2 regions of the Shewanella indica genome follow, and region 1 is predicted to be linked to the other one. Evidence: predicted binding sites of a transcription regulator. Region 1 holds the regulator's gene; the other holds the start of a gene.

Evidence for each region. The regulator FliA, encoded in region 1, starts transcription of late flagellar genes. The targets are predictions, from matches to a motif close to CTAAAGNTNNNNNNNNNNNNGCCGATA.
Region 2: SIL79_RS18610 (flagellar protein MotY) is a predicted target of FliA. The motif match lies at 2,864-2,890, and genes of this name have one in related genera.

What each region holds. Positions count from the first base shown of each region.
Region 1 covers NZ_JAWXXR010000001.1:2,920,057-2,924,871, reverse strand. Annotated here, with positions in the region: gene SIL79_RS13150 (chemotaxis protein CheA) at 1-148, opposite strand, end outside; gene SIL79_RS13145 (protein phosphatase CheZ) at 164-901, opposite strand; gene cheY (chemotaxis response regulator CheY) at 915-1,298, opposite strand; gene SIL79_RS13135 (RNA polymerase sigma factor FliA) at 1,346-2,065, opposite strand; gene SIL79_RS13130 (MinD/ParA family protein) at 2,058-2,939, opposite strand; gene flhF (flagellar biosynthesis protein FlhF) at 2,944-4,320, opposite strand; gene flhA (flagellar biosynthesis protein FlhA) at 4,327-4,815, opposite strand, start outside.
Region 2 covers NZ_JAWXXR010000001.1:4,147,699-4,152,513, reverse strand. Annotated here, with positions in the region: gene SIL79_RS18630 (ATP-NAD kinase family protein) at 1-293, shown strand, start outside; gene SIL79_RS18625 (YfcL family protein) at 297-566, shown strand; gene SIL79_RS18620 (DUF3137 domain-containing protein) at 941-1,957, shown strand; gene rnt (ribonuclease T) at 2,114-2,782, opposite strand; gene SIL79_RS18610 (flagellar protein MotY) at 2,924-3,796, shown strand; gene SIL79_RS18605 (ketoacyl-ACP synthase III) at 4,028-4,815, opposite strand, start outside.

The sequences.
Region 1 (4,815 bases):
TGTGAAATCCCCTGAAGATGGCGTTGAGCAAATCTGTATCTTCCGGATTGTTTTCCAGAGATACCAGCTGCTCTTGCAACAGCTCAAGGATCTCGCCAGCTTCAATCAAAAAATCCTGGAGTATCTCTTCATCAACATCAAAGGCCATTAAATTGACTCCTAATTAGAAACCCAGACTTGAGAGCAGATCATCGACTTCATCCTGACCATTCACCACGTCTTCGCGTTGCTCTGCGTTCAGTATGGGGCCTTCTGCCTCTATGCTCTTATCCTCAGCGCCGCAGAGATCATCCAGCGGCTGCTCACCGAACACTGTCAGCAACGAAACCAAGCTGTTTTCCACTTCCCGCACCAGCTCTATGACCCGACGGATCATCTGTCCGGTCAAATCCTGAAAATCCTGAGCCATCAGTATCTGATTCAGTAATTCCCGCAGCCGACAAGCATCGGCTTCACTCTGTTGCATAAAGTGTTGTACGTCATGACACAGGCCCTTGAACTCATGCAAGGCCAAATCACGGCGCATCAGCTTATCCCAGGCGGGTTTGACATTTTGCAGATTGGTACTCAGAGCATCCGACAAAGGCAAGCATTCTTCGACTGCGTCCATAGTTTTGTTGGCTGCTTGCTCTGTCATATCAATGACATAGGTAAGGCGTTCTTTGGCGTCTGGGATATCAGTGTTGGCAAGCTCAATAAGGCGGCTATCTACCTGAAAATCCACTAAGGCGTTGTGCAACTGGCGGGTCAGCTTACCGACTTCTTCGAACAGATCCCTTTGCAGGGGAGCCGCCAGTTCCCGCAGCAATTCGTCGGCCTTATCCTGCTCTCCCTGACTGAGCAAGGCAACCAATTCCTGTGCCTGCTCCAAAGTCACCAGCCCGGATGTCTCTGCTTTCATTGCATCACCCCACTCAACCGAGCCGTTCGAAAATCTTATCCAATTTCTCTTTCAACGTAGCCGCGGTAAAAGGCTTAACAACATAACCATTCACGCCGGCCTGAGCCGCCGCAATAATCTGTTCACGTTTGGCTTCGGCAGTTACCATTAACACAGGGATATGTTTGAGATGCTCGTCGGCACGAATCGCCTTGAGCAGGTCGATTCCCTGCATCCCAGGCATGTTCCAGTCGGTCACGACGAAGTCAAAGTCGCCCTTTTGCAGCATAGGCAGAGCTGTTGAACCATCGTCTGCTTCCTGGGTGTTATTGAACCCCAGGTCTCGCAACAAGTTCTTAATGATCCGTCTCATCGTTGAAAAGTCGTCAACGATGAGAATCTTCATATTCTTGTCCAAGGTTTCCTCCGGTGAGCTGACATACTTATAAGTTGCTCAATCATTAATTACGCTTGTGTCCAGTGCTTGAGTTTGGCTTTCAGCCTCAGCATGGCCTGACTATGGATCTGGCTCACCCGGGACTCACTTACCTCAAGAATGACACCAATCTCTTTTAAATTCAGTGCTTCGTCATAATACAGCGACAAAACCAAGGCATCGCGCTCTGGCAAGCGCTTAATGGCATCGGTTAAGGCTGATTGGAATTGGCTTTGAGCCAGGCCCTCAAAAGTGTCATCTGCCGGCATATCTTCCGACATCAACACATCGGGCGCTACCCCCAAATCTTCTATTCCTATGATTTTACCGGTGGAAACATCATTGAGAATATGATGGTATTCATCCAACGACATCTCCAATCGCTCGGCAATTTCACTATCACGGGCATCCCGCCCCAACTCCTGTTCGAGCTCATCCATCACCTGAGCGACTCGCCGGTTATTGCGATGAACCGAGCGTGGAACCCAGTCGCCACGGCGTATCTCATCTATCATGGCGCCACGAATGCGGATCCCGGCAAAGGTCTCAAACTTGGCGCCTTTGCTGCCATCAAACTTGGATGAAGCTTCCAGCAATCCCATCATGCCGGCCTGCAGCAGGTCATCGAGTTGAACCGATGCAGGCAGACGGGCAAGCAGATGATGGGCTATTCGTTTTACCAGCGGTGCATAATGCTCAACGATCTGTGTCTTATCGTTTAAACCTGCGTATGCAGCCGCTTTATTCACTCGTACCATCCTCTCGGTAATCTGTCCTTTGAACCAAGCGCTCAACAAAAAACTCGAGATGCCCCCCAGGTTGCTGAGGTATCGGCCAGCTCATAATCTTGTTTGCCAGTCCATGATAAGCAATACTGGCCGGAGACTTGGGATAGGCTTCCACTATCAATTTCTGTTTCCGCACCGACTTGCGCAGGTTCTCATCAAACGGAATGGTTGCCACAAGTTCAAGTGCCACATCCAAAAATCTGTCAGTTACTTTACTGAGCTTAGCAAATAACTCCATCCCTTCCCGCAAACTCCGTACCATATTTGCGACAATTTTGAAGCGGAACACACCATGCTCACGACTGAGGATCTTAATCAGCGCATAAGCATCGGTAATAGAGGTGGGTTCATCACAGACAACCACAAGTACATCCTGTGATGCACGGGAGAAGCTGAGTACCATATCCGATATCCCGGCAGCCGTATCGACTACCAAGATATCAAACTGGGTTTTCATTTCACTGAAGGCGCGGATAAGCCCGGCGTGCTGAGCCGCAGTCAGTTCGACCATGGCCTGAGTCCCCGAGGTGGCGGGAATAATACCTATTCCTTTTGGGCCTCGAACGATAATATCATCAAGCTCCGACTCTCCCGATAGCACATGGGACAAATTGCGTTCGGCGCGTAAGCCGAGCATCACATCCACATTAGCCAACCCTAAGTCAGCATCCAAAACCAGGACACGTTTGCCTTTTTCTGCCAGAGCAACCGCGGTGTTGATGGAGACACTGGTTTTACCCACGCCCCCCTTGCCTCCGGTCACGGCAATTACTTTTACTTTTTCGTTATTTGGTTGATTCATCATTCGTAAACCGCTCGCTTGGTCCCGGGTCATAGCTTTACTCAAATGCATAGGTCATCTCTTCTGACCTGGCTTTATTATTAAAATGACTTGCTTCAGTCTTGTTCAATATGGCCAATGCCTGCTTGGCCAAGGTCAGGGTATCAGCGACCTGCATATCCTCAGGAACCCTTTGACCATCAGTAATATAACTTAATGATAATCCACTTTGGATCAACACGCTCAACGCGGCACCCAAAGAGACGGACTCATCAAGTTTAGTTAAAACCGCCCCTGCGAGATCAATTCGCTGGAAATGACTTACCGCCTCTTCAAGCACCCGACGTTGGCCGGTCGCCGAGAGCACCAGATAGCTACGAATAGGCAAACGGGTATTGGCGGTAAGGTTATCCAGTTGTTGGTACAAGCGCATATCCCTTTGCCCCATACCAGCGGTATCTATCAAAACCAGCTTCCGGCTGCGGAACTGATACAGTATCTGCTCCAACTCATTGAGGTCATGAGCCTGCTTCACCGGACATCCCATTATTTTGCCATAAGTTGCCAATTGCTCAAAGGCTCCGATGCGATAATGGTCCATGGTAACCAACAATACGGAATCCGGGCCATGATGGGCAATAAAACGGGCCGCCAATTTAGCCAATGTCGTGGTTTTACCGACTCCTGTAGGGCCGACCAGCGCGACAATACCGCCCTGACGCATTAAATCATCACCTTGATTATCAAGCAGGTTTGCCAGACTTTGCGGCAAGGCATGCCCAAGCTCAGCACTTTGATAGTGCTGACTCAGCGATGCCAGACGCTCGGCAACTTCAGGGGAGAATTCGGCTTCCAGTAATTTACGTTCCAGCATGGCACCGACAGGATCGGTGCGGCTACGCTGATCCGCCATCAAACTGGACAGCTGATGAGTCAACAAGCCGCGCAGAGAAGCCAGCTCTTCACGCATGGCCTCCATCTCTTGTTGTTGCTTGGCGCTATTGCCCTTACTTGCCCGCTCAGGTGTTTTTTCCCGCAGCTGTGGGGCTGGTTTATGCTCTTCAGTGAGCCCTTGGGCCCAAGCCGGCATCTCCAGTTCCTTGACGTTACTTTGCTGTCCGAGCTGTTCATTCAAACGGCTCTGTTGCCGCTCAAGTAAAGCCTGCAATGAGTCGGCCACAGGCTCTGGTTTGGCTTTTCTGTTAGCCTGTACATGCCCAGCGCCGAGGGAGACTTTATCCTCCCCCAATTCCATAAAAGGCGATGCAGTTGGTGCCGCTGCTGGCTTGGGGTCGTCATAATCAACCGCTGCCACTATTTCAATGCCGCCGGTAACCTTTTTATTGGACATGATCACGGCATCTGCGCCCAGAGTCTCTTTCACCTGAGCCAGGGCTGCGCGCATATCTTTGGCAAAAAAACGTTTAATCTTCACTCTCGGTTACCCCTGTTGGCCAACGGCTGCCACTATACGTATCTGTTTCTCGTCTGGGATCTCCTGATAAGAGATCACCCGCAGATTGGGAATAGTGTGCTTAACAAAACGAGACAGGGTTGAACGCAGCATGCCGGATGTCAGCAATATGGCGGGCTGACCAACCATTTCCTGCTTCTGGGCTGCGCCTGCCAGTGACTGTTGCATACGCTCTGCCAGTCCCGGCTCGATATTCGGACCTTCGCCCCCTGTCGCCTGCATTGACTGATGCAACATCTGTTCCAATTCTGGCGCCAAAGTTATGACGGGGATTTCCGGCTCAGGACCGGCTATCTCCTGCACTATCATACGCTTGAGGGCAATACGCACTGCGGCGGTCAACACCTCGGTATCATTACTCTTGGGCCCATACTCAAGCAAAGTTTGCACTATGGTACGCAGATCCCGAATCGACACCCCTTCATTAAGCAAGTTTTGCATCACTTTAACCACATT
Region 2 (4,815 bases), 1.2 Mb from region 1:
GCGCCACTGAAAATCAAAAGGTTAAGTTGATCATTACCCTGATAGGTGGGCAAGGGCACATTCTTGGCCGTGGCAATCAGCAGTTGTCGCCCGAGCTTATCCGGCGCATTGGCAAGGAAAATATCATCATTCTTGCCACCAAAAGCAAACTAAAAGCACTTGAAGGCAGGCCGCTTATCGTGGATAGTGGCGACCAGAAATTGGATAGCGAACTTAGTGGCTATTATCGAATTGTGACAGGTTACCGGGATTACGTGATGTATCAGGTGGCCAACCCAGACTTAGCGGAGTAGAGCATGTTAGAGAAGTACGAACAGGCATTGGAGCAGTGGATTGGCGAGATAGTGGCCGGCGGTGACGATGATGCCCTGTTTGCCAGCGGTTACCTTCAAGGCCATTTTGCCGTGGTGCTGGCCGAGCTGGAAAACGAGTCAGAGCAAGGGCTGGATGCCTTGAATGAGCGGATGCAACAATGCCTGAAACTGGCAGCTAAAGAGCTTGAAGATGCCGACTATCGTTTGGTGGATAACGCTTGGTTAGAACTGAAACAACGAATCGCCGCCTGAGTTTTGTCGGCGCAGCGAGACAAGTTTGTTGTTGTTCCGGGTATAAAACCCGCAGTGGCTCCTTGTTGAAAAGGAAAGCTGTAATGCCGTCAATATTATCGAAATAAATATTATCCGATGACAAGAGTCATCGGATTTTTGTCTCTTTAAAGCCCTACGTAAGAATAGTTTTATTCGACAGCGTTTTTGTTCTCTGGAGCACGCCGGGTTACCGGAGTAAAAGAGACCTTTGGTGAACTGCTGCGGTAAATGGGGGAAGTGTTAGTCTCAGTGTTCGTTGTGCATTTTGCCAACTGCTTAGTCTGAGGCTTAGAGACTATTGTCGGATAGTCACGGGCTGGCTCGGCAAAAATGGCAAAAATAAAGAAAACAGGATGAATTCAATGGAGTTGGAGATCCCGGAGCAGGACAAGCTGGCCTTCGGCCAGTATTACGGGAAAAAGATTGCCCCCAAGTGTCGGCGTTATGAGTCGGTACGAGAGGCCGCCGCTGCCAGGTATAAAGAGCGTAGAAAGATAGTTGCGCCTCTCACCTTTATCGGCATTCCGGCATTTTTGCTGTTTTTTGCCATGAGTTTCTATGGCGCTTTCATGCTGGATTTTAAAGATGGGGTGTTTTTCATTGGTTTTGGCGGCGCCTTGGTATCCCTGGGATTGGTGGTGTTGGCCAATATCTGGGCAGGCAGTGAGATAGGTGAACTGCGTACCCAGATAGTCGAGGAGATCTATCCTTTACTGCTGGGTTATTTCGGTAAAAGCTTTGCGTTCAATCCTCCGGGATTGCCTGAACTGGAAAGCTATAAAGACTATGGTCTCTTTCCCGACTATGACAAAGGTTATTTTCAAAACTCAGTCAGAGGCAAGTATCTTAATGTGCCTTTTCTGCTTAGGGAACTGACGTTACTCGAACGCACAGGCAAGAACGATAATGGTCCCCAATATAAGACGCTATTCGATGGCATAGTGATAGAGTTCGAGCTGCCAAAGAGATTTTCCGCCACCATCCAGGTGCGCCGCGATAAAGGTTTTATGGCCAATGGCTTGGCGCAGTTTAGAAGCAAACTCACGCGGGTAAAGCTGGAAGACCCGGACTTTGAGCGTAGATTTGAAGTTTACAGTGACGATCAGCTTGAAGCCAGATATGTGCTTAATACAGTGACCATGGAACGTTTGTTGTCACTATCAGGATTTTATCAAGGTGAGCTGGAAGCCTGTTTTAAACAGGGGCGATTGTTTGTCAAAATAGCCTGTCAGCATAGCTATTTTGAGCCGCAACTTGATCTACTCAAGCCGCTGGATCTCAGCGCAGACATAGAGCAAGTGTTTAAAGAGATCCATGAAGTGTTCGATTTGATTAAGGCTCTTAAACTCGACAGTCGCACCGGGCTTTAAATATGAGGCTCAAGAGCTTGGTTTTGAGCCGGGCTGTCTTTGTTTTCTGGTCACTGGTCGGTGGTTGCTGATGCACCCTCAAGCCAAACGCTCAAATAGTTTGGCTTGAGGCCAGGAAATCCCAGAGTTTTAGTCGGCTTATATGTCTGAGCCGGTTTAGATATCCCCTTGCGGGGTGTCGGTTTCGGCAGTGGCAGGCAAAGGCCAGCCGCCAAGAGCTTTCCAGCGGTTCACTATGTAGCAGAACAGCTCGGCGGTGCGCTCTGTATCATAAAGCGCCGAATGGGCTTCTTTGTTGTCAAAGGGGATCCCGGCCAAGCTGCAGGCCTTGGCCAGTACTGTGTGTCCTATGGCCAATCCGGCCAGCGTGGCGGTGTCAAAAGTAGCAAAGGGATGAAACGGCGAGCGCTTGATATCATTGCGCTCGATTGCTTTGCTGACAAAGCCGTGATCGAAGGCGGCATTATGAGCCACTATGATAGATCTGTGGCAGTCGGCTGCTTTCTGCGCTTTTTTCACCGCCTTGAATATCTCCAGAAAAGCTTCTTTCTCGCTGACGGCGCCCCTGAGGGGGTTGTTGGGATCTATGCCGTTGAATGCCAGCGCCTCCGGCTCGAGGTTGGCGCCTTCAAAAGGTTCGATATGGTAGTGCAGGGTTCTGTCTATTCCCAGATTGCCCTCGGCATCCATCTTCAGCAGACTGACGGCAATCTCCAGCAGCGCGTCTGTCTGCGCATTGAAGCCAGCGGTCTCCACGTCGATCACCACAGGGAAATAGCCCCTGAATCTGTGCTTGAGTTGGTTGGCTAGGCTTGGCTGAGTCATGCATTTCCCCTGGAAAATAACGAAGCGGCTATTATGCTAAAACATCAACAGGGTGTCATGTTCGATTGTTGTTTTTATAGGCTAAAGGAATGAATTTCTTTGCCGATAGAGACAACATGGTGTGTGAAAAGAGAGATTTCTATGTGGCGTAAACTGTTTCTGCTGTCGACTCTTTGTCTGCCGTGGTCGGCGATGGCGGATCTCAGGCACTATGTGGCGTCACTCGACGACTCTCATTGGCGTGTGGCGCAAAACACCCCCATAGGTTGCAGCCTCGAGCACGATATTCCCTCCTACGGCAAAGCTGTGTTTTCCAGTCATGCGGGTAAAGAGCTGAATCTGCAGTTTACTCTGGACATGTGGCAAAAGCCTGATGCAGTGACTCATGCTCGCTTGATGAGCAAAGCGCCGGCCTGGCGTCCCGGGGTGACATCAAAGGCGATTACCGAGTTGAGCTACCAGAAATACTTCAATGGCGAAGTGCCGAAACAGGCCGCCTGGTCCATGCTGACTGAGCTGGATCGCGGCATGGAACCCACTTTCTACTACAGCGATTGGTACAACCAAAGCCACACGGTGGCGGTCGGCCTTTCCGCGGCCAACTTTGCCCAGAAATACCGCGAGTTCAAGCAGTGTCTGGCCAATCTACTGCCTTACAGTTTCGATGATATCGCCTTTACCGTGCTTACCTATGAGATGGGCGGTACTGAGTTGACCCGTTATTCCAAGGCGCAGCTGGCGCGGGTGCAGGAGTATCTGGCCTATGATCCTGAAGTGGAGCTGGTGCTGATTGATGCCTATACCGATAGTTATGGCGGCCGCAGCATTAACCAGAAGGTTTCACAACAGAGAGCTGATTCCGTTAAAGATTTTTTTGTCGCACGGGGTATCCCGGGAGACAGGATCCATACTGAAGGACACGGCGAACGGCGGCATGTGGCATCCAATGATTCCAGTGATGAACGGGTCCGTAACCGTCGGGTAGTCATCCGGATAAGCAAACCGCTCAAGTAGGGCCAAGAACTGACCTAAGAGAAGGTGCGAATAAGACCTCGAGGCCTTCTCTTTTTTAGAAAGCGGTATAATTGAGTGAGTTTATTTCGGCAAGCATTTTACTCTATATTCGTCAGCGCAACTTTTTGTTGCGACCGGACATGTTATTCCTGGCCAAGTATGGCATCTAAAAACGAAAATGCCGTTCATTGAAAGTGAACGGCATTTTGTTTGGGGTTCTGCTTAATTCGTTTAAGCCTTATCGCGATGGCAGAAATAGTCTACTGCGCGTTTTACCAGTTCAATACCTGTCTGCTCGCATGGCGGCAGCTCGGCATCGCTCTGTTTCAGCGGTGTGACTCTATCACCCCATTTCAGCAGCAAGGCCGCGCTGGTGAGGCCAGCGCCGAAGGCACAGGACAGAATGTGTTGTCCTGGCTTGATCATGCCTTTTTCCAACGCATCACAGATAGCGATGGGAATGGTCGCGGCCGAGGTGTTGCCATAGTTGGCTATATTGACGAAGGCCTTCTCTTTGGGGATCTTCATTCTGTGTACCAGAGTGTCGATGATCCTCTCGTTAGCCTGATGGGGGATTACCCAATCGACTTGTTCTTTATCCAAGCCACATTTATCCAATACTTGGGCGCTGAGTTTACCCATACCGTTGATGGCACGTTTGAAAATCTCCTGGCCGTCGAACTGAATGTAGAAGTCCAGCGACTCGGCGACAAATCTATCCATACCCGTCCCGAAACTGGCCTTCAAAATATCGCGGCCACCTGGGTCATTGTTGAGCTCATAGCCCAGTACGCCACATGGGCTGTCTGTTGCTTCCAGCACCACAGCACCGGCACCATCACCGAACAGTACTGCGGTCTCTCTTCTTGACCAGTCGAGATAGAAGCTGAGACGCTCGGCGCCGATAACCAGGACTTTCTTGCATTGACCACTCTTTATCTGGGCGGTGGCCAGGCCTACGCCATAGAGAAAGCCACTGCAGGCGGCGTTGATGTCAAAGGCGGCACAGGTTGCGCCTA